2 linked regions of the Undibacterium parvum genome follow. The protein of the gene in region 1 interacts with the protein of each later gene in a pairwise test. Links are inferred from orthologs where the notes say so. Each region holds a gene or a part of one and is shown on either strand. Other genes may lie near its edges. The genes, in order: EJN92_RS09350 and recJ.

Region 1 (15,776 bases):
CTCAGGGTCTTAGTCATGCAGAAAAATTTTCCGAAGCCTTAAGTCATGCTGGATTGACGATCAGCTCGGGCCTCGCTGCCGGAATCGATGCTGCGGCGCATCAAGGTGGTTTGCGTGGTATCGGTTCTACCATCGCCGTGATAGGTACGGGGGCGGATATTGTGTATCCTGCCCGCAATCGGAATTTAGCCCATTTGATCGCTAACGAAGGTTGCATCATCAGCGAATATGCACTGGGGATGCCGGCGATAGCGGCGAATTTTCCGCGTAGAAATCGGCTGATCTCTGGATTGGCCAAAGGGGTATTGGTGATTGAGGCGGCAGCGCAGTCCGGATCTTTGATCACGGCGCGTATGGCAGCCGAGCAGGGCAGAGATGTCTTCGCGATTCCAGGTTCGATACACTCGCCACTGTCCAAAGGCTGCCATCAATTGATTAAGCAAGGCGCCAAGTTAGTCGACGCTGCGCAGGATATTTTAGATGAGTTGCGGGTGCTGCCTATGATGAGCGCAACGTCTGTTATTCAAACCGAGTTGGTGTTAGACCCTGCCGCTAAGGACCCATTATTACTGGCCTTAGGATACGATCCTGTCCATATTGATACCTTACTGGCAAGAACGACTTATGATATAGCCAGTCTATCAGCGCAACTTCTCGAACGTGAACTGGCCGGACAAATTGAGAGCTTACATGGAGGAATGTACAGGCGTTTGGTTTAATCGATGTATGGATGATAATTTTTTGAGAAAAAATGCCTACAAGACTTGTTTCGTATCCACCTAAAGGCTAAAGTGACACTATGTTTGATATCCTTGTCTACCTCTACGAAACCTATTACCGTCCGGACGCCTGTCCAGAGACGGCCGTGTTGGCTAAAAAACTTTCAGCTGTCGGCTTTGAGGAAGATGAAATTTCCGAAGCGCTAGATTGGCTCACGGTGCTGGCTGATACCACCAATGACATGCTGAAACAGGATGCGCCAATCAAGTTAGGCACTGAATTATCGAAAGGTTTTCGTATTTATGCTGAGCAAGAAATTTCTGTGCTCGGAACTGCTGCGATGGGCTTTATCCATTTTCTGGAGTCGGCCGGCTTACTCGACTCGAAACAAAGAGAAATTGTCATCGAGCGCAGTTTAGCGATTCATGAGTCGCCAGTACCTTTGGATAAACTGAAAGTGATCGTCTTGATGATGCTTTGGAGTCAAGGCAAGGATCCTGATATGCTGATGTTTGACGAAATGCTGTTATCGGACGACGAGAGCGAGCCGCGTCAATTGCATTAAAAAATTTCTAAACGGCTGAATAGTTCTTAAAAAGACAAGGCTTGTTGCTGTTTTTAACAAATCTCTATTATCATTCCCCGCTGCGCCCTTGCATTTAGGGTAGTCTTACGCTTATATGCCCTAGCCACTTCACTTGCGTTGCTGATTGCCCGCACGCAAGGCTAAAAAAATCAATTTAAGAATAGTAAACCTATGACAAAAACGCTCATCATCGCTGAGAAACCCTCGGTTGCAAACGATATCGCCAAGACTTTGGGTGGTTTTACCAAGCATGATGATTACTTTGAATCGGATGAGTATGTACTCTCTTCCGCGGTCGGTCATCTACTAGAAATTGCCGTACCGGAAGAGCATGATGTTAAGCGTGGCAAATGGACTTTTACTCATTTACCGATGATACCGCCGTATTTTGCCTTGAATCCTATTGCCAAAACCGAGTCCAGACTCAAGGTTTTGAACAAATTGATCAAGCGTAAAGATGTCTCCGCACTTATCAACGCATGCGATGCCGGGCGTGAGGGCGAGTTGATTTTCCGCTTGATTGCGCAGCACGCAAAAGCCAAACAACCGGTTAGCCGTCTGTGGTTACAGTCTATGACACCGGGCGCGATACGTGAAGGCTTTAAAAAACTGCGTAGCGACGAACAGATGTTGCCTTTAGCAGATGCGGCTCGTTGCCGTTCTGAGGCCGATTGGTTGATCGGTATTAATGGCACGCGTGCTATGACCGCGTTTAATTCTAAAGAAGGCGGTTTTTATCTGACTACGGTGGGTCGGGTGCAAACGCCAACCCTGTCTATCGTAGTCGAACGTGAAGAGAAGATTAAAAATTTCGTATCCCGAGATTTTTGGGAAGTTCGTGCCGAATTCGTCTGTGCTGCAGGTATTTATGAGGGCCGTTGGCTGGACCATCAGTTCAAGAAAGATGAGACCGATCCAGAGAAAAAAGCCGAACGCTTGTGGGCGAAAGCTGCTGCCGAGTCTATCGTTGCGGCTTGTCGTGGCAAACAGGGCAATGTTAGAGAAGAATCGAAACCAGCCACACAGATGGCACCAGCCTTATTCGATTTAACTAGCTTACAGCGCGAAGCCAACTCCCGATTCGGTTTTTCCGCAAAAAATACCTTGGGGCTAGCACAAGCTCTGTATGAAAAGCACAAGGTGTTAACCTACCCACGTACCGATTCTCGTCACTTGCCCGAGGATTACTTAGATACCGTTAAGCAAACTATGTCGAGTTTGTCTGAAACTAATAATTTTCAGCAATTTTCTTCGCAAATTCTAAAAAATAATTGGGTAAAGCCGAACAAAAGAATTTTTGATAATACAAAAATTAGTGATCACTTTGCAATAATTCCTACTGGCCAGGCACCTAAAAATCTCTCAGAGCCAGAGCAAAAATTGTACGACATGGTGACACGTCGATTTATGGCGGTGTTTTTCCCTGCTGCAGAATTTCAAGTGACGACCAGAATCACAGAAGTCTCCGGCCATCAGTTTAAGACTGAAGGTAAGGTGATGACTAATCCTGGTTGGTTGGCAATCTACGGTAAAGACGTGCAAGACGACGCCGATCCGGAAAATAGCGGCAATTTGGTGGCCGTAGCTCAGGGTGAAAAAGTTAAGACTGAAAAAGTGACAGCGAATGGTTTGGTGACCAAACCACCTGCACGTTATTCTGAGGCGACTTTGTTGTCTGCCATGGAAGGCGCTGGTAAATTATTAGATGATGGTGAATTACGCGAAGCGATGGCCGGCAAGGGTCTAGGGACTCCAGCGACGCGTGCTGCCACCATCGAGGGTTTGATTTACGAGAAATACCTTCTACGTGAAGGACGTGAATTGATCCCTACCGCTAAAGCATTTCAATTGATGACTTTATTGCGTGGTTTAGGCGTTGATGAATTAACTTCGCCAGAGTTGACGGGTGAGTGGGAATACAAGCTTTCACAAATGGAGCGTGGGAAGATTAGCCGTGAAGAGTTTATGCGTGAAATCGCTCAGATGACGCAGATCATAGTTAAGCGTGCCAAGGAATACGATAACGACACAATTCCTGGTGATTACGCGACTTTGACTACGCCATGCCCAAATTGTGGCGGCGTTGTTAAAGAAAATTATCGACGTTTTGCCTGCACTAAATGTGAATTTTCTATGAGCAAGACGCCTGGCAGCCGACAGTTTGAAGTTGCCGAAGTTGAGGAAGTATTGAGCAAGCGCGAAATTGGTCCGCTGCAAGGTTTTCGCTCGAAGATGGGGCGGCCTTTCGCGGCAATTCTGAAAATTGTCCGTGATGAAGAGCACAATAATTTCAAACTTGAATTTGATTTTGGCCAAAATCAAGACGATGAAGATGCTGAACCAGTTGATTTTACTGGACAGACTGCGTTAGGCCCATGCCCGAAATGCGCTAGCGGTGTGTATGAAATGGGACTGGCCTATGTGTGTGAAAAAACTATGGCAAAGCCAAAGGCATGTGATTTCCGTAGCGGACGCATTATCTTGCAGCAAGAGATTCTGCCTGAGCAAATGGCAAAATTACTTAATGATGGTAAGACCGATTTACTGCCCGGATTTATTTCGCAACGCACCCGCCGACCATTTAAAGCCTTTTTAGTCAGGGGCAAAGACGGAAAAGTCAGTTTTGAGTTTGAGGAGCGTAAAGCTAAGGCCCCAGCAAAAGCAAGTGCGAAAACTAAAGCCGCTGCTGAGGATGCTACTCCACCCGTCAAAAAAGCTGCCGTGAGGAAAAAGAAAGTCGCTTAATGTAAGTCTGATATGGTTGTTACAGTTTACTTACGATAATATATTGGGCGCCCAAAGTGTGAGAAGAAAATTTGTCCGCGCGACGATTTTATTCTCGCTTTTTGAAAAATAAGCCTATTATTTTATGTACCAGTAAGTGCTTCAGAGAAGAGTTCGCCTATGCTAAAGACCGGAGTTGGTTCATAGTTTTGCAATTTTTCAGATGTGATGCATGACAAGGAAAAGTATGGATCCGAAAAAATTGTTAGCAACCGCCCGTACAGAATTTCTCATCGCTGTTTCTGAGGCGACGCAAAAGACTGTTCCGCGTTGTCTTGAAGATTTATTCAAGAGGGCCGATGCGAGTTACTCGTCTGCTGAGCAAGGTCGCTTGTTGAATACGCGCTCTATCCTGCAAGAACAAGCAAATTCATTGAAGCAGCAAATGAGCAAGACTATGGAAGTTTTGCTAACGCGAAGTTTTCAAACAACTTATAACACCTATCGACCTAGCGCTGCTTTCGCCCTCGATGCAACCAGTCTTTCACTGGTTGATGCCACTGCGTTCGAAGACGAACTCCGGATTGACGATGTCACCAAACGTTTTAGAAGTGAAGCCGAAGAGCAATTGCGGGATTTAAATATTCGCATAGCATTATTGTTTGAGCAAGACGTTATCAAAGAGCGGGAAAATCCATTTCGCCCCTATCTATTAGCGCGCTGTATTTCCACCACGGTAGAAAATTTTGGACTTAGTACTGATATCAGCACTTGTCTGATCGAACAATTCACAGAGAATTTCGCCGCGCATATTGCGCCAATTTACAATGCGGTTAACTCCCATTTGGCGAAGCACGGCATCGCAGCCCAATTACAGCTAAAAATAAAGAAATCGCCGACGCAATCTGCTGCAAGCCAAGCAAGCACCGAACATGGACACGAATCCGACGAATTAGAGCAAGATTTTCGTAATAGCCAGCAGCATGGGTTCGAGAACAGTCGACCAGGTTTTGGATCTGACTATCAAAATCAACAGTCACAACAGCAACATGCACAACCACAAAGTCAATATCAGAATATGGCCCAAAGCGACTACCCAAATGATGGCGGTAGAAGCAGAGTTGATCAACTATTAGACAACGTGCGAGGTAAAACCTCGGGCATGATGCCGGCGCACGCGATGTCGCAAGAGCACGGATCTGCAGTCCCATCAAGGTCGGCCAAACAATCTGGATGGTTAGGTAGTGGGCAAGCGATGGGCGGCGTGCTGAGAAAGTTTTTTGGCAGCGATAGAAATAATTCAGAAGTTTCTTCAGGCTCTGCTCATAGCCCTGTGGGATCCTTTTCGCAAGCTGGAGCCAGTACTCATCAAACATCGGGAGATGCGCAATTTTCAGGCAGCACCGGTAACGCATCTACATATTCAGAGCCTATGAGAAATACAGGTAATGAAGTTTTTGGTGAGGCGAGAGCTAGCAATAATGAAAGTGCTGCTGCGGGCGGATTATCCTATGGTGGCGGGCAACTTGCGAGTACCGTACATGGAATGCAAAGGGCGCATACGCCAGTTACTGCCGAGATGTACGATAGTCAGGGAGATGTTCGTAATCTGATTCTCGAGCAAAGAGCTGCCCTGAATGAAATGACGAAAAATGTCGATGAATTGATGACCATCGATATTGTTGCAATGCTGTTTGAGTTTATTTTGCGTGACAATCAGGTGCCGGCTGAAGTGCGAGCCCAGTTGGGACGCTTGCAATTTATGGTATTAAAAATTGCATTGCGTGATACTACTTTGCTGACGCAAAAAGGACATCCAGCGCGTATGTTGGTCAATCGCATAGGCTCAATTTCTTTGGGGTTGAAGCAATTAGATCCGAGCGGAGTCCAGATAACAGAAGAAATTTGCCGCATTGTTGAAACTTTGCTGCACGACGAAAGTGAGAATCCTCAACTATTCTCAAAAATGCTCGATGAATTCGATGCGTTTATTGCGAGGGAATTGCGTGCTGGCGATAAAAATGTTGAGCGTACCGTCGAAGCCGTCGAGCAAGTCCAGAACCGCACTTTAAGGTTTGCGCACACGACCGCTCAAATGAGCGAAGCGCTCTCAGGATTAACTATTGACGCGTATTTGCAGGAATTTTTGCAAAGTGTTTGGGTGCTTGCCGTTGAGATGGCTGATCGCCAAGACGAAAAACGCGCACGCCGATATCGTCTATTAGTACCGGATTTGCTTTGGAGCATAGTGCCAAAACTCAAGGAAGATGATCGCACTCAACTATTTGCCTTGTTGCCGATCATCTTAAATACTTTAAGAGAAGGTCTTGCTTCGATCGCATGGGACGCTACGCGCCAAAAAGATCTGATGAATTGGTTGGTAGATGCTCATACTAGCGCCTTACGTGCTAGCCACTCGGCAACCTTGGTTCATATTCCTTCGCTACCATCCATTCATGAGCATTTTGAAATATTCGTAAATACCCCGGAAGCCAGTCCGAATTCTGAATTTACTTCCAGCATAGTGTTGGATTCACGTAAATTTCTAGAGGAAGCGATTAAGGAGCTGGATATCAAGGTGCAAATGCTAGATCAAGTATTTGATCGAGAACTTCCAAGCGAAAGTGCTGAAGATGCCTCAGCCGCAGAATCAGATTCGGATTCGGATAGCTTGGATAGTATTGAAGCGCGGCTTCGTAGTGGCGTCGCAATGGAAATTAACTTGGGTGGCAAACCTAGCATGGGGCAACTCAAATGGGTTGATCCCAGTGTTAGTAATCTAGTTCTTAGTCTCGATGGACAAGATCAGCCATCGGTGGTGAGTGTCCGCATGTTTCGTCGTATGATTGCACACGGGCGCGTCAGGTTTATAGAAAGCGAACCCCTATTTGAGCGCGCAGTTCAATCACTTCTTAAGTCAGCTGACAACATAGACCAAACGGCTTTAGCATAAAGTACGATCTTAAAAAAGCCATCCTTATACATAGACCCCTTTTTTGCATTCTCCAGCCCTAGTTGTTGAAGACCCCATAAATCAATTCAACAAAAGCTTGCCAATCCTAGTTAGGCTTTGCTATAGTTCGCCTCCCGCTGAAGAGCGGGGCGAAATGAAGGAAATAAGGCAGACGAATTAACCTTAGGTTTGAATGAAGATGTGAATCAAATTCAAGCGCTAATAAAACAAGGGGTTGACGAGTAGAAGGAAATGCCGCATAATCTCATCTCTCTGCTGCTTACAAACAAAACGCTTTGTAGCAATCTGGCAGAAACGCTTTGCAGTCGGTGAGAATCGATAGTGACGCGCCAAAAAACAGAAGACAGATCTTTAACAATTAACAGTCAATAAATGTGGGCACTTGATAAAGAGCGCGGCTAATTACTTCGGTAGTTAGTTCAACTTAAAAAATATCAAATGTTCGCAAAAGTAATAAATAGGATGCTTGAGAACGCAAGTTCAAAAGTAGCCTGTCAGTTATTTGAGTGAGCGACACCGTTCGCAAGAACGGAGTTCAGAAATGAACACAAAACAGAGATTAAACTGAAGAGTTTGATCCTGGCTCAGATTGAACGCTGGCGGCATGCCTTACACATGCAAGTCGAACGGTAACGCGGAGCAATCTGGCGACGAGTGGCGAACGGGTGAGTAATATATCGGAACATACCCTAGAGTGGGGGATAACGTAGCGAAAGTTACGCTAATACCGCATACGATCTGAGGATGAAAGTGGGGGATCGCAAGACCTCATGCTCATGGAGTGGCCGATATCTGATTAGCTAGTTGGTAGGGTAAAAGCCTACCAAGGCGACGATCAGTAGCTGGTTTGAGAGAACGACCAGCCACACTGGAACTGAGACACGGTCCAGACTCCTACGGGAGGCAGCAGTGGGGAATTTTGGACAATGGGGGCAACCCTGATCCAGCAATGCCGCGTGAGTGAAGAAGGCCTTCGGGTTGTAAAGCTCTTTTGTCAGGGAAGAAAAGGTAGTCTCTAATACAGACTGCTCATGACGGTACCTGAAGAATAAGCACCGGCTAACTACGTGCCAGCAGCCGCGGTAATACGTAGGGTGCAAGCGTTAATCGGAATTACTGGGCGTAAAGCGTGCGCAGGCGGTTATATAAGTCAGATGTGAAATCCCTGGGCTCAACCTAGGAACTGCATTTGAGACTGTATGGCTAGAGTGTGTCAGAGGGGGGTAGAATTCCACGTGTAGCAGTGAAATGCGTAGATATGTGGAGGAATACCGATGGCGAAGGCAGCCCCCTGGGATAACACTGACGCTCATGCACGAAAGCGTGGGGAGCAAACAGGATTAGATACCCTGGTAGTCCACGCCCTAAACGATGTCTACTAGTTGTTGGGTCTTAATTGACTTAGTAACGCAGCTAACGCGTGAAGTAGACCGCCTGGGGAGTACGGTCGCAAGATTAAAACTCAAAGGAATTGACGGGGACCCGCACAAGCGGTGGATGATGTGGATTAATTCGATGCAACGCGAAAAACCTTACCTACCCTTGACATGTACAGAATGCCGAAGAGATTTGGCGGTGCTCGCAAGAGAACTGTAACACAGGTGCTGCATGGCTGTCGTCAGCTCGTGTCGTGAGATGTTGGGTTAAGTCCCGCAACGAGCGCAACCCTTGTCATTAGTTGCTACATTAAGTTGAGCACTCTAATGAGACTGCCGGTGACAAACCGGAGGAAGGTGGGGATGACGTCAAGTCCTCATGGCCCTTATGGGTAGGGCTTCACACGTCATACAATGGTACATACAGAGGGCCGCCAACCCGCGAGGGGGAGCTAATCCCAGAAAGTGTATCGTAGTCCGGATTGTAGTCTGCAACTCGACTACATGAAGTTGGAATCGCTAGTAATCGCGGATCAGCATGTCGCGGTGAATACGTTCCCGGGTCTTGTACACACCGCCCGTCACACCATGGGAGCGGGTTTCGCCAGAAGTAGGTAGCTTAACCGTAAGGAGGGCGCTTACCACGGCGGGATTCGTGACTGGGGTGAAGTCGTAACAAGGTAGCCGTATCGGAAGGTGCGGCTGGATCACCTCCTTTCTAGAGTGCGCTACAAGTTAAGTGTCCACACTTATTGACTGTTAATGATAAAGAACGTAGCGATGGAGCGATTCATCGGTACCGAGTTCCCGAATTGGGGGTTTAGCTCATCTGGTAGAGCACCTGCTTTGCAAGCAGGGGGTGAACGGTTCGATCCCGTTAACCTCCACCATTTACGTAGTAAAGAAGTCGTAAATAAGTGGGGCTGTAGCTCAGCTGGTTAGAGCACCGTGTTGATAACGCGGGGGTCGTTGGTTCGAGTCCAACCAGCCCTACCAGTAAAATGGAGTGGGAAGAAAAAACAAATGTGAGTAGCGCGCGCGCTATTGAGATTTGTTCTTTCGAAACGAAAGCAAAGTATCAAGTAAGACCGTTCTTTAACAATTGAGAAGAAGTAAAGTAGAAATAATCAAAATTATTTCTGTGAAGGAAATTAATAACGACAGTTATTAACGATAATTCATGGAAGGGTTGTGATTGTATCAAACAAACATAAAATGTATTAAAAAGAGTTTGAAAAGCACTGTAGCAATACAGGGTTTTAGAAAATCAAATATCTTGAGATACGGCAAACGCTAAAGTAATACTCATAGTAATAAGAACTATAGCGATTTTTTGGTGATGAACCTGAGCGTAGGTGTTACTGGAAAAATCATCTGGCTCTGCCAGTGATTTTGAACTAGCACCACATCAAAGTAGATTTTTACTTTGATGTGAACAATCAGACGCCAGAATCTAAAGTTATAGGGACAAGTGACTAAGTGCACATGGTGGATGCCTTGGCGATTACAGGCGATGAAGGACGTAGTAGCTTGCGATAAGCTGCGGGGAGTGAGCAAACACACTTTGATCCGCAGATTTCCGAATGGGGAAACCCACCCTTAGGGGTATTGCATACTCAATACATAGGTATGCAAGGCGAACGCGGCGAACTGAAACATCTAAGTAGCTGCAGGAAAAGAAATCAACCGAGATTCCCAAAGTAGTGGCGAGCGAAATGGGAACAGCCTGCAAGATTTAGCATCTTTGATAATAGAATGGAATGGAAAGTCCAGCCATAGAGGGTGATAGCCCCTTATATGAAATCATCGGTGTGGAACTAAGTTTGCGACAAGTAGGGCGGGACACGTGAAATCCTGTCTGAACATGGGGGGACCATCCTCCAAGGCTAAATACTCGTAATCGACCGATAGTGAACCAGTACCGTGAGGGAAAGGCGAAAAGAACCCCGGAAGGGGAGTGAAATAGATCCTGAAACCGTGTGCATACAAACAGTAGGAGCGGACTTGTTCCGTGACTGCGTACCTTTTGTATAATGGGTCAGCGACTTACATTCAGTGGCAAGGTTAACCGCATAGGGAAGCCGTAGAGAAATCGAGTCCGAATAGGGCGAAATTAGTCGCTGGGTGTAGACCCGAAACCAAGTGATCTACTCATGGCCAGGATGAAGGTGCCGTAACAGGTACTGGAGGTCCGAACCCACTAATGTTGAAAAATTAGGGGATGAGCTGTGGGTAGGGGTGAAAGGCTAAACAAACTTGGAAATAGCTGGTTCTCTCCGAAAACTATTTAGGTAGTGCCTCAAGTATCACCATCGGGGGTAGAGCACTGTTATGGCTAGGGGGTCATCGCGACTTACCAACCCATTGCAAACTCCGAATACCGATGAGTGCGAGCTTGGGAGACAGACGTCGGGTGCTAACGTCCGGCGTCAAGAGGGAAACAACCCAGACCGCCAGCTAAGGTCCCAAAGTATCGCTAAGTGGAAAACGAAGTGGGAAGGCTAAAACAGTCAGGAGGTTGGCTTAGAAGCAGCCACCCTTTAAAGAAAGCGTAATAGCTCACTGATCGAGTCGTCCTGCGCGGAAGATGTAACGGGGCTAAGCGATACACCGAAGCTGCGGATATGTTTTAGGACATATGGTAGGAGAGCGTTCTGTAAGCCTGCGAAGGTGTCTTGTAAAGGATGCTGGAGGTATCAGAAGTGCGAATGCTGACATGAGTAGCGATAATGGGGGTGAAAAGCCTCCACGCCGTAAGCCCAAGGTTTCCTGTTCAACGTTCATCGGAGCAGGGTGAGTCGGCCCCTAAGGCGAGGCAGAGATGCGTAGCTGATGGGAAGCAGGTTAATATTCCTGCACCGTCGTATGATGCGATGGGGGGACGGATCGCGGAAGGTTGTCAGGCGGTTGGATGAGCCTGTTCTTGACTTGTAGAAGGCACTTAGGCAAATCCGGGTGCGTAATTCAAGGGGTTGAGACGAGTGAACTTGTTCACGAAGCAATCGGAAGTGGTTCCAAGAAAAGCCTCTAAGCTTCAGTCATACGAGACCGTACCGCAAACCGACACAGGTGGGCGAGATGAGTATTCTAAGGCGCTTGAGAGAACTCGGGAGAAGGAACTCGGCAAATTGGTACCGTAACTTCGGGATAAGGTACGCCCTTGTAGTTTGACCCCCCTGCGGGGGAAGGATGAAAGGGTTGCAATAAACTGGTGGCTGCAACTGTTTAATAAAAACACAGCACTATGCAAACACGAAAGTGGACGTATATGGTGTGACTCCTGCCCGGTGCTGGAAGATTAAATGATGGGGTGCAAGCTCTTGATTGAAGTCCCAGTAAACGGCGGCCGTAACTATAACGGTCCTAAGGTAGCGAAATTCCTTGTCGGGTAAGTTCCGACCTGCACGAATGGAGTAATGATGGCCACACTGTCTCCTCCCGAGACTCAGCGAAGTTGAAATGTTTGTGATGATGCAATCTACCCGCGGCTAGACGGAAAGACCCCATGAACCTTTACTGTAGCTTTGCATTGGACTTTGAACCAATCTGTGTAGGATAGGTGGGAGGCTTTGAAGCGTGGACGCCAGTCTGCGTGGAGCCATCCTTGAAATACCACCCTGGTTTGTTTGAGGTTCTAACCTTGGTCCGTTATCCGGATCGGGGACAGTGCATGGTAGGCAGTTTGACTGGGGCGGTCTCCTCCCAAAGTGTAACGGAGGAGTTCGAAGGTACGCTAGTTACGGTCGGACATCGTGACGATAGTGCAATGGCATAAGCGTGCTTAACTGCGAGACTGACAAGTCGAGCAGGTACGAAAGTAGGACATAGTGATCCGGTGGTTCTGTATGGAAGGGCCATCGCTCAACGGATAAAAGGTACTCTGGGGATAACAGGCTGATTCCTCCCAAGAGTTCATATCGACGGGGGAGTTTGGCACCTCGATGTCGGCTCATCACATCCTGGGGCTGTAGCCGGTCCCAAGGGTATGGCTGTTCGCCATTTAAAGTGGTACGTGAGCTGGGTTTAAAACGTCGTGAGACAGTTTGGTCCCTATCTGCCGTGGGCGTTGGAAGTTTGAAGGGGGCTGCTCCTAGTACGAGAGGACCGGAGTGGACGAACCTCTGGTGTATCGGTTGTCACGCCAGTGGCATTGCCGAGTAGCTATGTTCGGAATAGATAACCGCTGAAAGCATCTAAGCGGGAAACTAGCCTTAAGATGAGACTTCCCAGAGACTAGATCTCTTTAAAGGGTCGTTCGAGACCAGGACGTTGATAGGCTGGGTGTGGAAGTGCAGTAATGCATTAAGCTAACCAGTACTAATTGCCCGTAAGGCTTGTCCCTATAACTTTAGTGTTATAGATTTACGACAAGTATTGTTTGTGTGTTTGCCTTATGTCGTCGAGGAATCGACGAAGTTTGGTACAAATCACAACCGCCTAAGTCCTGCACTCAACATGCAGGCACGCTGCAGCGATGGTCAATCGCTCAGCACACATGATTATTGATGGACAAGTGAACCATGTTCGCTTGCCTTGGTGGTGCAAACCGCCCTACGACCCTTCTTCCCAATTGGACCTTGTGCGACTCACAAAGCAACGTGAACCACACAAAGTCAACAAGTTATGCCTGATGACCATAGCAAGTCGGTACCACCCCTTCCCATCCCGAACAGGACCGTGAAACGACTCCGCGCCAATGATAGTGCTGCAACCAGTGTGAAAGTAGGTCATCGTCAGGCTTTTATTAGAAAACCCCTCAACAGATTCCTGTTGAGGGGTTTTTGCTTTTTGTGAGTAGTATGTGTTTGTACATAAGACACACGTTCAGGATAATTTACCCAATTCGATTTTTTGCGATTCACAATTTAGCGTGATCACAAGTAATCAAGCAGTCATGCCTGATGACCATAGCAAGTCGGTACCACCCCTTCCCATCCCGAACAGGACTGTGAAACGACTCTGCGCCAATGATAGTGCTGCAACCAGTGTGAAAGTAGGTCATCGTCAGGCTCTTATTAGAAAACCCCTCCGCAGAAATGCCGAGGGGTTTTTGCTTTTCTGCGCTTATACTCAGCAGCGACCGATTCGTCGCCCTAGGATTCGTTCCATCGCAGACTCCCAAAACGGCAAAGTCATCGCTTAAAATTGTTTGAATTCTCAATTGGTGCCACTTATGACAGAACAAGCTCTTCCCTCAGAAGTCACACTACAAAGCGAAACCTGGCTGACCCGATATCGCAATTTCGCGGTCTTTTCGCGCGCCTGGTATCGACATCGCAGCTATGCTTGGTCGGGCATGGCGTGGATAGCATTTTTTTTGATGCTCGCTATTTTTTACTTGGCGCGATGGGATATGCGGGCCTTCCTGGCTTTTTCAATACCAATTTTATTTGGCGTTCAAGTCTTGGCATTGCTAGGCTCTGGTATGGCAACATGGCTGCGTCAGAAAAATTATCCAGAGCAAAAAGAAGCGCTGCTACTTAGTCTGGCTGTTTTGCTAGGTGCCGTATTCAGTTATATGATTTTTGAGGGCAGTCGTTACACAGCTAGTTATCTGGCCTACGGTGACGGCAGCTTGGAGATTAAATTGAGTGACCTCAAGCATCCTAGCGCGCAATTCTCTCCTCAACTCAAAGCTGCCGAGTCAGTCATTGAAAATTCTAAGGATGCCGTCGATACCAAATCTCTTGCTACGTTTAAGCGGGCGGTTGATGCTGTCGCGACGCTAGTTGTATTGCTACACCTGGGAAGTGGCTTTGATCTTTGGATTTTTTTCAGGCAACGTAAAAAGCTGATGCTCTCTTTGCAGAAGGAGGAGCTCAAGCGCGCGCAAGATGCCCGACGTGAGGCTGAACTCAGATTATCGGTGTTGGCAGCGCAGGTAGAACCGCATTTCTTGTTCAATACCTTGGCGGGGGTCAGATCAGCGATTTTGACTGAGCCTTTGCGCGCCACAATGATGGTCGATCATTTAGTCGATTTTTTACGCGCCAGCATTCCGCAGATGCGTGGCGATGGGACTGCTTCGCAGGGTCGTCTGGCGCAACAACTCGATGCCGCGCGTGCTTATCTGGGATTGATGCAAGCTCGAATCCCACGACTCACGTTCAGCATTAGCAGCGAAATCGAAGATGCGGCTCTACCGCCCTTACTCTTGATTTCGCTCGTAGAGAATGCTGTCAAACATGGTGTTGAGCCTAAGATAGGGCCGGTGCATATACAGATCTCAGCGCGTCGCCTGCTACAAAATGAAGAGGCACTTTTGGAGGTGCAGGTGTCGGATAATGGGGGTGGTTTTTCCGGCAGTGTTTCGGGCGGCGGTATCGGCTTGGTGAATATCCGCGAGCGCCTGGCGTCCACTTACGGCGCTAGCGCCAGTCTAAGCTTGAAGTCGCTAGCGCAAGGCGGAGTCGCCGCCATTATAGTTTTGCCATTTACCAGCTAATAGGAAGCTTTCATGAGCACAGCCATCATCGCCGATGACGAGGATTTGCCGCGTACCGAACTGCGGCGCATGCTGCAACAGCATTGGCCAGAATTAAAGATCAACGCCGAGTGTGAGCATGGCCTGGATGCTTTGGAGGCCATCCACACGCAGCAGCCAGACATTGCCTTCTTAGATATTCGTATGCCGGGCATGTCCGGTTTGGATGTCGCGCATGCTGTAAAGGGCCGTTGTCAGGTGCTGTTTACTACGGCTTACGATAGCCATGCGCTTGATGCGTTCGCCGCTGGTGCCATCGATTATTTGCTCAAACCTATCGTTGCGGAGCGCCTCATCGAAGCGATCGCGCGTTTGAAAGAGCGAGTCGCCAACAAACATAGTCAGCCGCAATCGTCCCAGCTAGCTACTGGCGACCCGCGCCTAGAGTTGAATAAAATGATGCAAGAGTTAGACAAGCGCTTGCGGCATACAACACCGGAAAGAATACGCTGGATCAGTGCCAGCGTCGGCGATACGATTAAGATGTTTCCGGTGGATAAAATTCTGTTTTTCAGCTCCGATGAAAAATACACACGCGTCGTGAGTAGTGATGATGAGGCGCATGTACGCAAGCCACTGAAAGAATTGATCGAGGGCCTGGATCCCGAGGTATTTTGGCAAATCCATAGGGGTGTGGTGGTCAGAGCCGATGCGATTGCGCGTGCCCAGCGTGACGAAATGGGTAGAGTCACGGTAGAGTTGCGCGGCAGCACGGAAATACTCAAGGTCAGCCTGGCCTATGCCTGGCGCTTCAAACCTATGTGAAACGGATGCACCGGTAGAGGAAACTTCTAAAAACCCCATACTCGGGCGCATCGCGGCGTTGCAAGTCCTCGCAATACCGACGTATTGCTCCGGTTTGCGCCTTGCGCTGCATCCCGATTAACGGGTTTTTAGAAGTTCCCTAGATAC
Region 2 (15,611 bases), 2.7 Mb from region 1 along the record:
ACATTCTGGCTGATTGCCTTACTGATGTTGGCTTTGGCGGCCATCATTGTCTACATGGCGCCGCTATCCCAAAACGAAATTTCCCGCAAAGTAGCTGAGATCGCACCTGCCACTGATGCCTGGCGCGCTGCTTTGCCGCGCGATCCAGCGGCTGCGACGGCTGCTTATATGGCGCGTTTGCCGGCAGCGGCTACGGCCAGGTCGGATGCTTATTTTGAAGGTGGCTATTGGTTGCAATTGATAGGATTTGTCGTCGGTATCGCGGCCTCTTGGGTATTGTTGAGTAGCCGTATTCTGGTCGCACTGCGCGATAAGTTAGAGCAGCATAGTCAAAGGCGCTGGCTCAATAACGCCATCTTGATTGCAGCATTTACTTTGCTCAGCAGCATCTTGAGTGCACCTCTGGACGTCTATCAACGTTATTTTCGCGAGCATTTGTATGGACTTGCGAATCAAAGTTTCGGACCTTGGTTCAGTGATTTTCTATTGAATTTTGCGCTTGCCATGGTGGTCGGCACCTTGTTCATCTCCCTGATTTTTGTGGTGATGCGTAGGCTGGTGCAGACCTGGTGGATTTGGGGTGCTGTGTTAAGCGTGGCTTTCATGGCCTTTATGATGTTGATCGGGCCCACCTATATCGATCCCTTGTTTAATACCTATACCGCGCTGAGCGATGAGAAAGTGAAGCAGCCGATCTTGTCTATGGCACGTGCCAACGGTGTACCCGCTGATAACGTGTATCAATTTGACGCCTCTAAACAGAGTAATCGTATCAGTGCCAATGTCAGCGGCATCTTCGGTAGCGCAGCGGTCAGACTCAATGACAATTTGCTCAAGCGTACTTCGCAGCCAGAGATAGAGGCGGTGATGGGGCACGAGTTAGGTCATTACGTGCTCAATCATGTGTATCATTTCTTGCTCACTTTTGGCGTCTTGTTGGTAGTCGGTTTTGCTTTTGTAAAAACCAGCTATGCCTGGGCGCTGCGTCGTTGGGGGCAACGCTGGGGGATACGCGATCAGGCTGATCCGGTTGGCTTGCCGCTGTTGGCAGCATTGTTTTCTGTGTATTTATTTGTCATGACGCCGGTCTTTAATACCACCATACGCAGCTCGGAAGTAGAGGCCGACGCCTTTGGTATCAATACCTCGCAGCAGGCCGATGGCATGGCCGAGGCGCATCTAAAACTGACCGAATATCGCAAAGCTAATCCCAGCGATATAGAAGAATTCTTTTTCTACGACCATCCTGCACCCAAGAAACGCATCTATATGGCGATGCGCTGGAAGGCGGAGCATTGGCAGGCACCCTAAGCGTTTTTAGTTTTCTGAGTGTCGCTATCAGGTTTGTCTAAAATTAGCTGATGCAGAAATTTTTTGAATTTCTGCATCAGTCGCTAAACGAATAGTTTAATTAAGTAGATTAACTAAGCTCAACTAAGCAAATCAATAAAAAACCACTTTGCCTGTTTCTACATCTAACATCGCACCGACCACTTTAATCTGACCTTTGTCGACCATCTCCTTTAACACCGGGCTTTTTTCTGTAACCGCTTGCACTGTCATTTTCACGTTCATCTCGGCTGCTGCATCGACAAAGTGATGGTTTTTAGAGCTGCGATCACTACCGTGGGTATCGGGTGTGGCCTTGACTGCCGGAGTGATTTTTGCGATCAATTGGGTTAAATTGCCCAGTGCCGCATTGTCACATGCGCCTTTGACCGCGCCGCAATGCGTGTGACCTAAAATAATGATGGCTTTGGAACCCGCGACCTTAGCGGCGTACTCTAAACTCCCCAGAATATCTTCATTAACAAAATTTCCGGCGACTGAAGCATGAAAAATATCGCCTATGCCTTGATCAAAGACCAGTGCCGGTTCAGTGCGCGAATCGATACAACTGACCACACTGGCAAACGGAAACTGACCGTCGTGTCCGGTGGCTTTCACCTGAGCGTTCAGATCACGTTTCAGCATCGCCCCTGAGATAAATCTGGTATTGCCTTCTTGCAGCATCTTAATCGCCATATCCGGGCTGGTTTTGTCTTGTTTGGCCTTATTCATCGCCACTACATCATTGGTTTTTGTGCTGGCAACTTCAGGGCTAGCACAGGCGCTGAGCAAGATGGCGGTGGTTAAAGCAAGCGTGAATTGCGTCAGCTTTTTTGAATAATTAGAAATCATGTGAATTGCTCCTAGAGGTTTTTTAGCGTCTTTGTTAAACATCGAACTACCTGAACAGGATAGCTAAACTTTCGAGAAAAGCAACAATATCGAACAAATATCGCTTTGCTGAGCGTCGGGAGGATGCTCGCCGAAATTAATTGCTTCGTAGTAATGCATCAATTTAGTTCAAGCAAACGTCAAATTCATTTCAGCTAGGCACGATGATTTCTACGCTGTGCCCTGTTGTACCATCGTTTCGCTATGAACTTAGAGTTTAACTACTAAAAATAATTGGGAGACGGTATGGTGTGGAGTCAGGTGTATGACCCTTTGGGGAATATTTGGTTGTCGGCCTTGATGGCGGCAATCCCGGTGGTGGTGATGCTGGGATGTATCGCGTTTGCGCATATGAAGGCGCATTACGCGGCCGGCTTGGGTTTGATCAGTGCCCTGCTGGTGGCGATATTTGGTTTTGGTATGCCTGCCGGTCTGGCATGGAATGCGGCGGGTTACGGCGCCGCTTTTGGGCTTCTGCCTATAGGCTGGATCGTCCTTAATATTATTTTCTTACATCAGCTGACCATAGAAAACGGCTCGTTTAAAGTCTTGCAGGATAGCCTGACCGGTATCACTGATGACAGACGCATACAGCTATTGCTGATTGCATTTTGCTTCGGCGCTTTCTTTGAAGGCGCAGCCGGTTTTGGCACACCGGTCGCAGTTACTGCGGCCATTATGATAGGTCTGGGCTTCTCACCGTTGGCCGCTTCTGGCCTATGCCTGATCGCCAATACCGCGCCGGTCGCGTATGGCGCATTGGGCACGCCGGTGATCGCATTGGCGGCCGTGACCGGCATCGACTTGATGCAATTGTCCGGCATGATAGGGCGACAATTGCCCTTGTTTTCTTTGCTGGTACCTTTCTGGTTGATCTGGGCTTTTGCTGGTTTTAGGGGCATGCTGCAAATTTGGCCAGCGATCCTGGTGGCGGGTTTAAGCTTCGCAATTCCGCAATATCTGGTCTCGAATTTTCACGGTCCCTGGTTGGTCGATGTGGTGGCCGCGATTGTCTCTATGGTCAGCCTGATTTTGTTTCTCAAAGTGTGGCAGCCGAAAAAAATCTGGACTTCTACTTCGCTGAAAGGACGTGAGGCAGAGTCTGGTAGCGCTGATTTGAGCGGCGCCCAGTCGCATCAGTCAGATGCTGGCGCTGCTATGTTTCAGAAACATGATAGACGTGCTTTGGTCATGGCGTGGATGCCTTGGGTCATCCTTACCGCGCTGGTCTTTATCTGGGGCGTGCCAGAATTTAAAAAATGGGTAGATGGAATTTCTGTGTTCAAGATCCCTTTTACTGGCTTACATAATCTGGTCGAAAAAGTGGCACCAGTGGTCGCTAAGCCGCATAAAGAAGCGGCGATTTATACCCTGAACTGGTTGTCGGCCACCGGTACCGGTATCTTTATTGCGTCTATCTTGGCAGGCTTGATGATGAAATATCGCTTGCTTGATTTGTTCCGTATTTATTTCCGCACCATCTGGCTGGTACGTTACTCTTTATTGACGATAGTCTTGATGCTGGCGCTGGGCTATCTGACCCGCTTTTCTGGTACCGATGCCAGTCTGGGCTTGGTGTTTGCGCATACCGGCATGATGTATCCTATTTTCGGTACTTTGCTCGGTTGGTTGGGAGTGGCGTTGACCGGTTCTGATACTGCCGCCAATGTCTTGTTTGGCGGCTTGCAGAAAACCACCGCCGAGCAACTTGGTCTGAGCCCAGTCTTGATGGCGGCGGCAAATAGTTCGGGTGGTGTGATGGGTAAAATGATCGATGCCCAGAGCATCGTGGTGGCCAGTACCGCCACCCGTTGGTATGGACATGAGAGTGAGATCTTGCGTTTTGTGTTCTTCCATAGCCTGGCGCTGGCGCTGTTAGTCGGTCTGTTCGTATTCTTGCAGGCCTACGTCTATCCATTTACTTTATTGGTGTATTGAGTTGCGAAACTAAGCAGCTAAGTTAATTGCTAATGTCAAAGGCGACCTGCGGGTCGCCTTTTTTGTTTTCATCTTGTGCTATGCCAGAATGCCCATACCAGCGTCAAATCGCGTTACACTTTCGCTTAAGTAGATTGCTAGCTGGCATGCTCAGTTAGCGGTAATTTCGATGTCCACCATAGACCATTCAGGAAATCTCAAGTACATGAATAAATTTTTAGACACGCAGCACTCAGACTTATGCGCGCGCGCAGCACGGGCCAGTTCAGGCGATCGCAGCGTCGCACAACTCTGTGCTGGCTTGCTGCTAGGACTCGCACTGTGTGGCTGCGCTACCGCGGACAATCCTGCCAGCACGCCTACTGGTACCAGTGCCAACACTAAGGATGCAGCCGTCAGCGAAAAATCTGCGCCAGCTAGCGGCAGCATGAGTAAGCCTGCCATGGATACCCAGGTCATCGGTGCTGTAACTTCTCCTTTGAGTGATTTTAATCTGATACGCACTGAGATTTCGCCTGAGTTAAATGCCGCTATGAAGGGGCCGTATATACTCCCATCGGATAAAAGCTGCGACGCTATCGGTGCCGAAATAACCGCCTTGGATCGCATCATAGGCCCGGATCTGGATGCGACTACCGGCAGTCAGGTGGCAAGCCTATTCGATCAGGGGCAGTCTGAATTAAGCAATGCGGCAGTCGGCGCCTTGCGTAGTACGGTCGAAGGCGTGATTCCCTTTCGTAGCTGGATACGACGTTTTTCTGGCGCCGATAAGCACTCTAAAGATGTCACTGCTGCGCTGGCGGCCGGCATCGTGCGTAGGGCATTTCTAAAAGGTTTGGGTCAAGCTAGCGGATGCCTGCCACCGGCTGCGCCCCTGCCTTTGGCAACGGCTCCCGCTACTGCGACAATTCCAGCCAAAAGCGGCACCGGCAACAATACTACTGCGCTGCCCGCCGAAACCATCAATCCACCCAGCGCGCCTGCCAAATAAGCGCTTGTTGCTTGCGCTAGACTATTTTTGATGCTAACCCAAGACGCATATTCCATGCGGCTTTCCAGCCATGCCGTGCTGCAGCCCGCATGGAATATGCGCAGTGGCGGCATGGCATCTTTATAATGGGCTGGCCTGCAATTTCCAAGATTGGTTTAATTCCCCCATGTTTAAGCTCAGTGCTTTGTTAAAATTTTTAGGTGTTAGCAGTAAGTTCATCGTGCTGCTGATGCTAGCCAGCTTGCTCAAAGAGCGTTACGACAGCATCAGTATGGTGATCCCAGCGTTACGTTGGGACACCGGGCTAGCTTTACTCTCCCTGGCTCTGCATCTGCCCTTGTTTTGGACCAGCATGATCGCGCCGCTGGCGCTTTTGATTGCTCTATCTATGGCCTCGGATGTCTTGCTAAACGCTGGTGAGCCAGCTGCTTTTGATCAGAGCATGCGCGCTCACATAGGCCGGATAGCGGGCCTGTTGATCTTCGCCGGATGTGCCTGGCTGGTGCTGGTGCCCAGCCTGGAATATTTTATTCTGAGCGGCAAGCTGAGCCTGGTGCTGCATTTTTCGCTCAATGATCTGGCGGTGCTGCTGACTGGCGTGCTTTGTCGGATGCTTCTGTTCTTTAAGTAAAAATCAGGCTGAACTTTTTCTAGGCGAAGCGATCCAAACGCCTAAATCCCCCCCCCAAAAAAAAGCAACTATAAAAATCGAGAGACCCTATGAAAAATGCTATCCGTTTTAAGTCCTCAGCCCAGCGTGGCGAGTTACCCGCTAGTTTGCGTAAGCTCAGTCTGGCTCTCATGCTGGCCTTGCCGGGCGTATTGCTGGCCGTACCAGCAAGCGCGCAACAGGGCGCCATCGTGCAAGCGCCAGCCGGTACTTCCACAATCAGTAATCCTACGGCCAGTCGCAGTGGCATGGATAGCCGTGTCGCTGCGGGCGATGATTTTAATCGCTACGCCAATGGCGGTTGGGAAGACGCCACGGAGATCCCGGCAGACAAAAGCAGTTGGGGCATATTTGGGCAGTTGAGTGAAGACACCGATAAAAAAGTTCTTAAGCTGATAGAGCAAGCCGCGCAAGCAGCGGCCGGCAGTGAGGCGCGCAAAGTCTCCGATTTTTATCAAGCCTATCTGGATATGGCGAGCATTCATCAATTGGGTCTGGCACCGTTGCAAGCGCAATTGCAGCGCATCGATGCACTGACGAATAAGTCGGCTTTATCCAGTTATCTGGGGCAGCAATTGCGCGCCGATGTCGATCCTATCAATGCCACCAATTTGTCTACCGAGAATCTGTTCGGCCTGTGGGTAGCCCAAGGTTTTCATGATCATAGTCGCTATACCGGCTATTTATTGCAAGGCGGCTTGGGCATGCCGGATCGCGAATATTATGTCTCGCGCAATCCAAAAATGGCGGCTTTGCGTCTCAAGTATCAGGCGCATATCGCCAGCATGCTAGGTCTGGCTGGGGTGGCAGATGCCGAGGCTGCGGCGGGTCGCGTGATGGCATTAGAGACGCAGATCGCGCGTAGTCATGTCAGCCGAGAAATCAGCTCGAATGTCTTGAAAGCCGATACTTCCTGGCGTAAATCGGATTTTGTGAAGCAAGCCCGCGGTCTGGATTGGGATGCGTATTTCGCCGCGGCCGGCCTTGCTGATCAAACTTCTTTTATGGTCTGGCACCCGACTGCTTTGAAGGGTGCTGCCAAACTGGTGGCGGCGATTTCTATCGATAGTTGGAAGGATTACTTACGTTTTCATGCCATCAATCAGCGCGCCTCGGTCTTGCCGCAAGCCTTTGTCGATCAAAAGTTTGCCTTTTATGGAGCCGCCTTAAACGGTACACCTGAGCCCGCGCCGCGCTGGAAAAATGCGGTGGCAGCCACCAATCATTCTTTGGGTGAAGTACTCGGTAAGCTGTATGCCGAGCAGCATTTTTCACCGCAAGCCAAGGCCAAAGTGCAGGGCATGGTGGTGAATATTCTGGCTGCGTTTAGCCAACGTATCAGCGCTCTCGATTGGATGGCAGCGAGCACCAAAGCCGAAGCGCAAGCCAAGCTCAAGGCCATGTATGTGGGGGTAGGCTACCCGGATAAATGGCGTGATTATTCGGGCTTGCAAGTGAGTGCCACTGACGCCTATGGTAATCAGGAACGTGCCGAGATTTTTGCTTACCAGCAGGCCAAAGCCAAACTAGGTAAAGCGGTGGATGCCACCGAATGGTGCATGAACCCGCAAGAGGTCAATGCCGTCAACATGCCTATGCAAAACGCCTTAAACTTCCCCGCTGCGATTTTACAGGCGCCGTTTTTTGATCTGACTGCCAGCGATGCCGTGAATTACGGTGCCATCGGTGCCATCATAGGCCATGAGATCAGTCATAGTTTTGATGACTCAGGTGCGCAGTTCGATGCCAAAGGCGAGCTGAGAAACTGGTGGAGTAAAGCTGACCTGGCACATTTTCAAAAATCCTCCAAGGCGCTGGTGGCGCAATATTCGGCGTATAAACCATTTCCAGATCTGGCCATTAATGGGCAGCAAACTCTGGATGAAAATATTGCCGATTTGGCTGGCTTGCAAGTGGCATATAACGCTTATCGCAGCAGCGTGACAAACGCTAATGAAGCGAGCGATCATGAGTTTTTCCTGGCCTACGCCGAGAGTTGGCGGAATAAATTCAGAGAGCCAGCCCTGCGTAATCAGATCGCCACGAACGGGCATGCGCCGGCCGCCTACCGGGTGCTGACGGTACGCAATCTGGATGCCTGGTATCCGGCGTTTAATGTGCAAACCGGGCAGCGTCTGTATCTGGCCCCGAAGGCACGCGTGCGAGTCTGGTAGTGGGTTTTTAGAAGTTCCCACATGGCCAGAGGCGCATATCCCATGCGCCTTGCAGGCCATGCCAGGCTGCAGCCCGCATGGACTATGCGCGCTGGGCTAGCTGGTAAAAATTATTTGAATGACCGTGTGGGGAATCTAAGTCGGGCTCAGCTTCACTCCACATGCTCCACCAATAACTGCACCTTGGTGACGCCATTGTATTCATTCACATCAAGCCGGAATGCGACCTTGACCTTGTCGCCGAAACTGTCGGTGTGACCGAACCAGATCGCGTCATAACGCAGGCCGTTTTTTTCCAAGACCATTTTTAGATGGCGCTCTTTGAGTATGCGTTGTGAGATTAGTTTGAAGTCGTCGCAAAATACCGGCGCGGCAAAGCCCTGGCCCCATACTTGCGCTGCCAGCAGATCGATAAAGTCGGTGGTGAAGTAAGCGTCTTCCAGCGCGCCATCGGTTTCTATGATGCGCTCTAATTGCTCTTGCTTGAGCCAACTCTGGCCAACTGCTTCAAAGGCTTTTTGGAAAGCCGGAAAGTCCTCACTTCGTATCGTCAAGCCAGCCGCCATCGCGTGCCCACCAAATTTTTGGATCAGGGTAGGGGAGTGTTTGGAGACTAAATCGAGCGCATCGCGCAGATGAAATCCAGGTATAGAGCGGCCCGAACCCTTCATTAAGCCTGCATCGCCGGGCGCGAAAGTGATAGTAGGGCGGAAAAATTTATCTTTTAAACGCGAGGCAACGATGCCTATTACGCCTTGATGCCAGCTCTCATCAAAGACGCTAATGGTGTGGCTGGCTGCGGCTTGAAAATCATCCAGATGCAAGAGCGCCGCGTCTTGCATATCACGCTCTATGTCTTTACGGTCGGCGTTGATGCTATTGAGTTCTTGCGCAATTTGCCAGGCGCGGCCCTCGTCATCGGTGGTCAGACATTCTATGCCCAGCGCCATATCGGCCAGTCTACCGGCGGCATTGAGGCGCGGCCCGACTGCAAAGCCGAGATCAAACGGGCTGGCTTTATGGCTATCTCTACCTGCCACCCGAAACAGCGCGGCAACTCCGGCATGCATGCGACCGCTGCGCATGCGCTTGAGACCTTGTGCCACCAGTATGCGATTATTCGGATCGAGCTTAACCACGTCGGCCACAGTGCCCAGCGCCACCAGATCGAGTAAGACATCGAGCTTGGGCTGGCTTTGGCTATCGAATACGCCGCGCTTGCGTAGTTCGGCACGCAGGGCTAGCAAGACATAAAACATCACGCCGACACCGGCCAGATTTTTACTTGGGAAGCCGCAAGCTGGCTGATTCGGGTTAACGATGACAGCGGCGTCGGGCAGGCTGTCGGCCGGTAAATGGTGATCGGTAATCACCACCTGTATGCCCATCGCATTGGCCGCTGCCACACCATCGATGCTGGCGATGCCATTGTCGACCGTGACGATGATGTCGGGCGATTTTTCTCTGGCGGTCAATGCCACGATCTCTGGCGTTAGCCCGTAGCCGTATTCAAAACGGTTAGGCACAATGTAATCGACCAGCGCGCCTAGCATGCGCAAACCACGCAAGCCCACCGCGCAGGCCGTGGCACCGTCACAATCGTAATCAGCCACGATCACCATTTTTTTGTTGGCGGCGATGGCGTCGGCCAAAAACACGGCGGCTTTGTCTATGTGCAGCAAGGCGGTCGGTGCTATCAAGGCCGGTAGTTCAGTTGCCAGTTCGCTGCTGTCGGCGACCCCGCGCGCCGCGAACAGGCGCGCCAAGACTGGATGTAGGCCGCTTTGGCGCAGAGTCTCAGATTGTTTGAGTGAGTAGGGGCGTATGCTAAGGCGTGTCATGCGGACTCTTCTGAGTTATTTTGCGGCAGAGAAAATACCGGTGTCAGTGTGGGCTTGGCCCAGAATTTCCACAGATGGCGTGGCGTCAGGCTGAACGTGGTCAGGCTGCTGGCATCGCTAAACACCAAGTCCAAGCGCTGTATTTGCTTATCCTTGAGTGCTTGCAGTAGTGCCACGCACCACTGGTCTTCTAAGCTGTGCATGGCGTCTAACCAGTAAGACCAATCGCTGTTGAGGGCGGGCTCCAAAAAGCCATCGAGCACCAGGGTGGACGCTCCTTCGCGCTGGCTGGCAGCGAATACCTGCGCTAAGTCGGCATCTGACCGGAAATGCTTAGCCTGTAGCATCAGGGCAGCGCTGCCGCTATGCAGCCAGGCCGAATTGATGATGTTCTGCCCAAGTGTTTCGCGTTGCGCATTGATAGGGTGGATATGCCATAGCATCTGTATCTCGTTTTGCAGTTTGCGCCAGGCTCTTTCTTGCTCACCCTTAGGCATCCAGATGTCGATGTTGTGGCCACAAGCGGCATCCATGGTCGAGGTCTGCAAATGCTGCCAGTCATCGGCGCGCAAGAACCAGGTTTTGGCGTCACCGTACAGCAAAGTCTTGCCTAGTTCTGCGCACATGGCGGCCGCGGCCTGAAACAGCGTAAGCGCTTCTTGCTCTGCAATCGCGAGGCGACGTTGGTCGGTGAGCACCAGATGATCGCGCGCGATGTGGATGTGGACAGGACTAAAAGTGAACCAATAGCCTTCGTTCACGGTCAATCCCAGTTCTTGCATCTTGGCATGCGTGTTGGCCGGGCTACATAGACGCGGATTGGGCAAGCTAGAATTGGCATGCGCAGTATCCATGCGGGTTTCCGGCCTAAAATGGCCTGCGAGCCAGGCTTCATGCGGCAGTAGCCTTGCAAAATCCGCTGCTAACTCGGTTTTTCCTTGTGTGGCACAGGTCAGTAGTTTGGCCAGCGCTGGTGTGCGTAGGCTGGGGGCGAGTAGTGCGCGCTGCAGATCGGGTGCTAAGGCGGCCGGTGGAATACCGAAGGGAAGAATAATTTGTAAATGGCTCATAGCAGTATTGTAGGGCATAGTGTGGCAAACTAGCGGGTTGTTCCATGTGCAAGAACTTGTTCCACCTTAAAAAATAAAGACTTTTGTGAAAAATCTCCCTTTTGAATGGCTAGTCGGCTTGCGCTATACGCGCGCTGGCAGGCGTAGTAGCCGCAATAGCTTCATCTCTTTTATCTCGCTGATCTCTATGGCCGGTATCGCACTGGGCGTGGCGGCGCTGATCGTGGTGCTGTCGGTCATGAACGGTTTTCAGAAAGAAGTGCGCGACCGTATGCTCTCGGTATTGCCGCATATCGAGGTGCTTGATGCCAGCGGCGCCTTGGCCGACTGGAAAGCCACCGCGCTAGAAGTGGAAAAAAACAAAGCCGTATTAGGCACCGCACCGTATGTCGATGCGCAAGCCATGATCATTAACGATGGCGTGATGCGCGGCGTGATGTTGCGCGGCATCTTGCCGGAGCAAGAGCCTAAGGTCTCGGTGGTGGCGAGCAAGGTCAAGGCCGGTAAGCTCAGCGATTTACGTGAAGGTGAATTTAATATCATCCTCGGCATAGAGTTGGCGCGCGCCATGCACGTTAGTATCGGCGACAAGGTCACGCTAGCCGCACCCGAAAGTCAGTTGACCCCGGCGGGCATGGTGCCGCGTTTAAAAGGTTTTACCGTGGTGGCGGTGTTTGAGGCCGGGCATTATGAATTCGATTCAGGTATGGCGTTTATCCATATTGCTGATGCGCAGAGATTTTTCCGTCAGCCTGCACCTAGCGGCCTGCGTCTGCGCATACAAGACATGCTAAAAGCGCCGCAAGTGGCCTATGAATTGCGCAATAGCTTGCCAGAAAATTTGCTACCTCGCGACTGGTCGCAACAAAATTCGAATTATTTCGCTGCCGTTAAAACCGAAAAAACCATGATGTTTATCATCCTCACGCTGATCATCGCGGTCGCCGCCTTTAATCTGGTCTCGACCCTGGTGATGACAGTGACCGAGAAGCAGGCCGATATCGCGATCTTGCGTACCTTGGGTGCATCACCTTGGTCCATCATGAAAATTTTTATGATACAGGGTGCGCTAGTGGGCTTGCTCGGTACCGCGCTGGGGGTAGGTTCAGGCATCCTGATTGCCTTAAATATCGACGTCATCGTGCCTTTTATCGAGCGTATTTTGGGCATACAGTTTCTGGCCAAAGAAGTGTATGTGATCAGTTCGCTGCCTTCTGACCTGCATTGGTCCGATGTCTGGACTATTGGTGGCGTGGCCATCGTTCTGGCGTTTTTCGCCACCATTTATCCTAGCTGGCGTGCGGCCCGCGTAAAACCTGCGGAGGCACTGCGCTATGAGTAATCCTGATATCCAAAAAACCGTCCTATCTTGCACTAATCTGGGCAAGACTTTCACCCAGGGCGAGTATGCAGTCAAGGTCTTGAATAATATAGATTTGAACGTCAAAGCGGGTGAGCGGGTGGCGATCGTCGGTGCTTCTGGTTCCGGCAAATCGACCTTGCTGCATTTGCTCGGTGGACTAGATACGCCGACTAATGGCACGGTGGTGTTACAAGGCCAAAATTTTGCCAGTCTGGGCGAGACTGCGCGCGGCGAGCTGCGCAATACTTCGCTCGGTTTCGTGTATCAGTTCCATCATTTGCTGCCTGAGTTTTCGGCACTCGATAATGTCGCCATGCCCTTGCTGATACGCCGCGTAAAGCGGGTAGAAGCACAAGAAGCGGCACGCAAGATACTTGAGCGGGTAGGACTAGGACACCGCGTCTCGCATGTGCCAGGTGAATTGTCTGGCGGTGAGCGGCAACGCGTGGCGTTGGCGCGCGCGCTGGTGACGCAACCGGCTTGCGTCTTGGCCGATGAACCGACCGGCAATCTCGACCGCGGCATCGCCGATCAGATCTTTGCCTTGATGCTGGAGTTGTCGGCCACGCTGGGTACGGCCTTCGTCATCGTCACCCACGATGCCGAACTGGCGAAACGCTGCGACCGGATTTTACGGCTAGCCGATAATGGCTTAGTGGCGGTGTGAGCTTGATCCTAGCGTTGAGCTAAGGGTCAAGTTTATAGCGTTGTTGTAACTAGGCTGGTTTGTATCAATCAATCAATTAATCAATTAATCAAACCAGCCTGATAAAGCGAGACCGATAAAGCCAGGTGCCAATTAGCTCAATCAGCACCTGAGGTTTACATCAACGATGGTAAGTCCAGTCGCATTCAAAACTAGGGACGGCACCAGGAAGCTGAGTACACATCAGCATTTCACCATTTCTGATGGTAACGGCGATTTTTCTTTCTATGGAAGTTGGAACAATCGTCCGGGTAGATGAGCCATGACTTCTAGTAATAGTGACTTCTGTTTTGCCATCGACTAACTTAGTAGTTACCCCGCTACCTGTGTATTGGGGCGTGGCGTTAACAGTGGAAATAATATCAAAGTTACCTGTAAACGTAGCCTGTAACTTAAGGTTATCGGCGACGTTACGATCTATCAGGGTGGCACTGCGGTTGGTCTCAGTGGAAATATATTGTAATGGTTGTGGCGCAGCAGTCGTACTTGTTGCTATGACCGCTCCTGTGCATCCGATGTTATCGAAGTACTCTTCTTTATCATTACCACTTAAGGTGATGCCATTGTTGGTTGCAGTCAGCACCAATGTTTCGTTGGAGTCGTACTCACATTTATGTACCCAAGTACCCACATACTTTGATAATGGGCCTTCTGGTGTGCTTGGTGTGACTACCGGCACCACTGGTGTCGTTGCGGTCGCGTTACTGCCAGTCGCGGCAACTGCTGGTGCATCAGAACTGCCACCGCCACAGGCGGATAAAATGGCGAGTGCTAGGCTAGAAGCCAAAAGTTTAAGAGAATAATTTGTCATTACGAGTTCTTTTTAATGTATAAATAGCATGCTTAGGTATGCTAAATTTTTGATGCATTTGATATAATTAAACCAATGGCACGCATTGATTTTCTAAGTGCGGACAGGTGGGTCTCAGTTGAACACATAGTCTTTACTAGAAAGACTTGTGCTTTCGGTATTTATCTACCACCCTTGCACGACATGGAGGTTGTTTCCACTAAGCAAGTATAACATACTCAGTTTTTGCAATGAATTGCATGCATTTGATTAAGCTCAACGGCATCGGAATAAGCAGTAAATTATTTGCATCCACCGGTTTGCAGGTATTGTGAAAGTTAAATTATTGAGACTGCTATCGAAACGGCGTCCCTTTAATTATTAATGCCGTCATCGTGACCGCTAAACGGCCGGATCTTCGCGCGTTTACAAACCTAATCGTTTAAAGTCGCCGCTATGTATAGCATCGAGCACACGTCTGGTTTCGGCGTGTAGTCGCTCACGATCTGCTTGGTTTGGCAGTGCCTGCAAGTAGCGTTCGCCCACCGTGCCTGAACACTGGGCGATGCTGGTACATAGCTGTAACGCGCTGAGTGATCCTGGTCCACACTCCAAACCCAATTCACAGGCTGCCAATGAAAATGCCATTGCGCGTAAATCTGGCCGTTCGCTACTGGTGAGCATTTGTGCATCTACTTGCAATACCAGGTATTGCTGGACGAAGTCTTTTAGAGAGTTGATCGCAAAAGCATCCTTGGAGGCCAGAATGTTATACACAATTTTTAAGGCGGCTTCCTGATTGCCGTCGGTGAGTTGTTTTGCCGCGGTGTCCCCAGGGCTTAAAATGCGTCCACTATTTGCCGCTTCTTGCTGCTCCGCCGTGAGCCTAAGTGTCTCCTCTCTTGGCATATCTGAGTAGGCTTTACAGCGACCCTGTAAATTCCGGTAAGCCTCTATACGGGCAGCGCGATTTGGGCTATTGACTGGTAGGCTACTGGTGAGCTCCTCTACAGTGACACTTTGCCCTGCTGCTGCGATAAAGGTTGGGAAGCAAGCGGACCAGGCGCGATATGCCGTATGCCGTTCAATCGGGTCTTGGCTGTCTTTAAATTGATAGTAGATAGCACGTAAATTGCTACTGCGCTCTAAGGGATTACCCAATAACTTGGTCGCTGACTTGATCGCCTCTGAATGCTGAATATCGATAGTCGGTGATGCTAGCGTAGATACGGAAACAGACGCGGAAGCGGAAAGCCCCGTTGTTGCTTGCGATGAGGGGTTTTCTTTTAATGCCCCAGATGGGAAGAGCAAGTAAATGGCAGCAAGGCTGACAGCAAGGAGAGAAATCGCAAATGACGCTTTGATCGCATTCATAGTCGAAAATTTATGCTTGAAAATAAAATCCCCGGCACAGGCCGGGGATAGTAATTTTTATTATCGTCACGTGGCGCTATTATTGACAACCATTGATTTTGAAGGAAGTAACGCGGGTACTCCAATTGAAAGTTCCGTCAGCCTTCAGGTATTCTGATGTGTACCAAAAAGTGCAGTCATCGACAGGATCGACACTCATGTGGCTGTAATCACCCCAGCGACTCAAAGTCCCCGTTTGCGACCCCGTTCCTTGCATGATTAGGGTTTCGTTACTCAAGGTGTTGACCGGGTCAGCAGCTAAACGTGTGGCAAAGCGTAATGCCGGTTTAATCGCGCTGCTCGATGCACTATAGCCCAAGGCGATATTCCCCATTTTATCCATCGCGACACTTCCCATCCAGCGTGACGTATTGTCAGGTGCATAGGTCGATTGCTGATACACCATTGGTGTGCCGGATAGATTGCGAATTTCAT

What was found.
Region 2: the proteins of EJN92_RS09350 (region 1) and recJ interact in binary tests that used the Escherichia coli proteins (3 or more experiments, as listed by UniProt). The link is inferred for Undibacterium parvum from one-to-one orthologs.

Annotation. Positions count from the first base shown.
Region 1 is NZ_CP034464.1:2,138,388-2,154,163, forward strand. What follows is about bases 1,101-4,264. They hold EJN92_RS09350 (DNA topoisomerase III), read left to right. Parts: upstream 1,101-1,477; coding sequence 1,478-4,051; downstream 4,052-4,264. Other genes in these bases: EJN92_RS09345 (Smg family protein), read left to right, coding at 1,101-1,285. Outside these bases: DNA-processing protein DprA, read left to right, coding at 1-719; more of EJN92_RS09345, read left to right, coding at 800-1,100; EJN92_RS09355 (DUF1631 family protein), read left to right, coding at 4,278-6,983; EJN92_RS09390 (sensor histidine kinase), read left to right, coding at 13,554-14,825; EJN92_RS09395 (LytR/AlgR family response regulator transcription factor), read left to right, coding at 14,838-15,629.
Region 2 is NZ_CP034464.1:4,877,316-4,892,926, reverse strand. What follows is about bases 7,491-10,489. They hold recJ (single-stranded-DNA-specific exonuclease RecJ), read right to left. Parts: upstream 9,835-10,489; coding sequence 8,146-9,834; downstream 7,491-8,145. Other genes in these bases: EJN92_RS21265 (hypothetical protein), read right to left, coding at 9,831-10,489; EJN92_RS21275 (M13 family metallopeptidase), read left to right, coding at 7,491-7,993. Outside these bases: EJN92_RS21300 (M48 family metallopeptidase), read left to right, coding at 1-1,311; EJN92_RS21295 (carbonic anhydrase family protein), read right to left, coding at 1,444-2,181; EJN92_RS21290 (L-lactate permease), read left to right, coding at 2,467-4,158; EJN92_RS21680 (hypothetical protein), read left to right, coding at 4,364-5,149; EJN92_RS21280 (hypothetical protein), read left to right, coding at 5,316-5,780; more of EJN92_RS21275, read left to right, coding at 5,870-7,490; more of EJN92_RS21265, read right to left, coding at 10,490-10,904; EJN92_RS21260 (lipoprotein-releasing ABC transporter permease subunit), read left to right, coding at 10,990-12,246; lipoprotein-releasing ABC transporter ATP-binding protein LolD, read left to right, coding at 12,239-12,934; EJN92_RS21250 (hypothetical protein), read right to left, coding at 13,095-13,784; EJN92_RS21245 (hypothetical protein), read right to left, coding at 14,190-15,137; EJN92_RS21240 (hypothetical protein), read right to left, coding at 15,217-15,611. UniProt on the Escherichia coli protein: Single-stranded-DNA-specific exonuclease.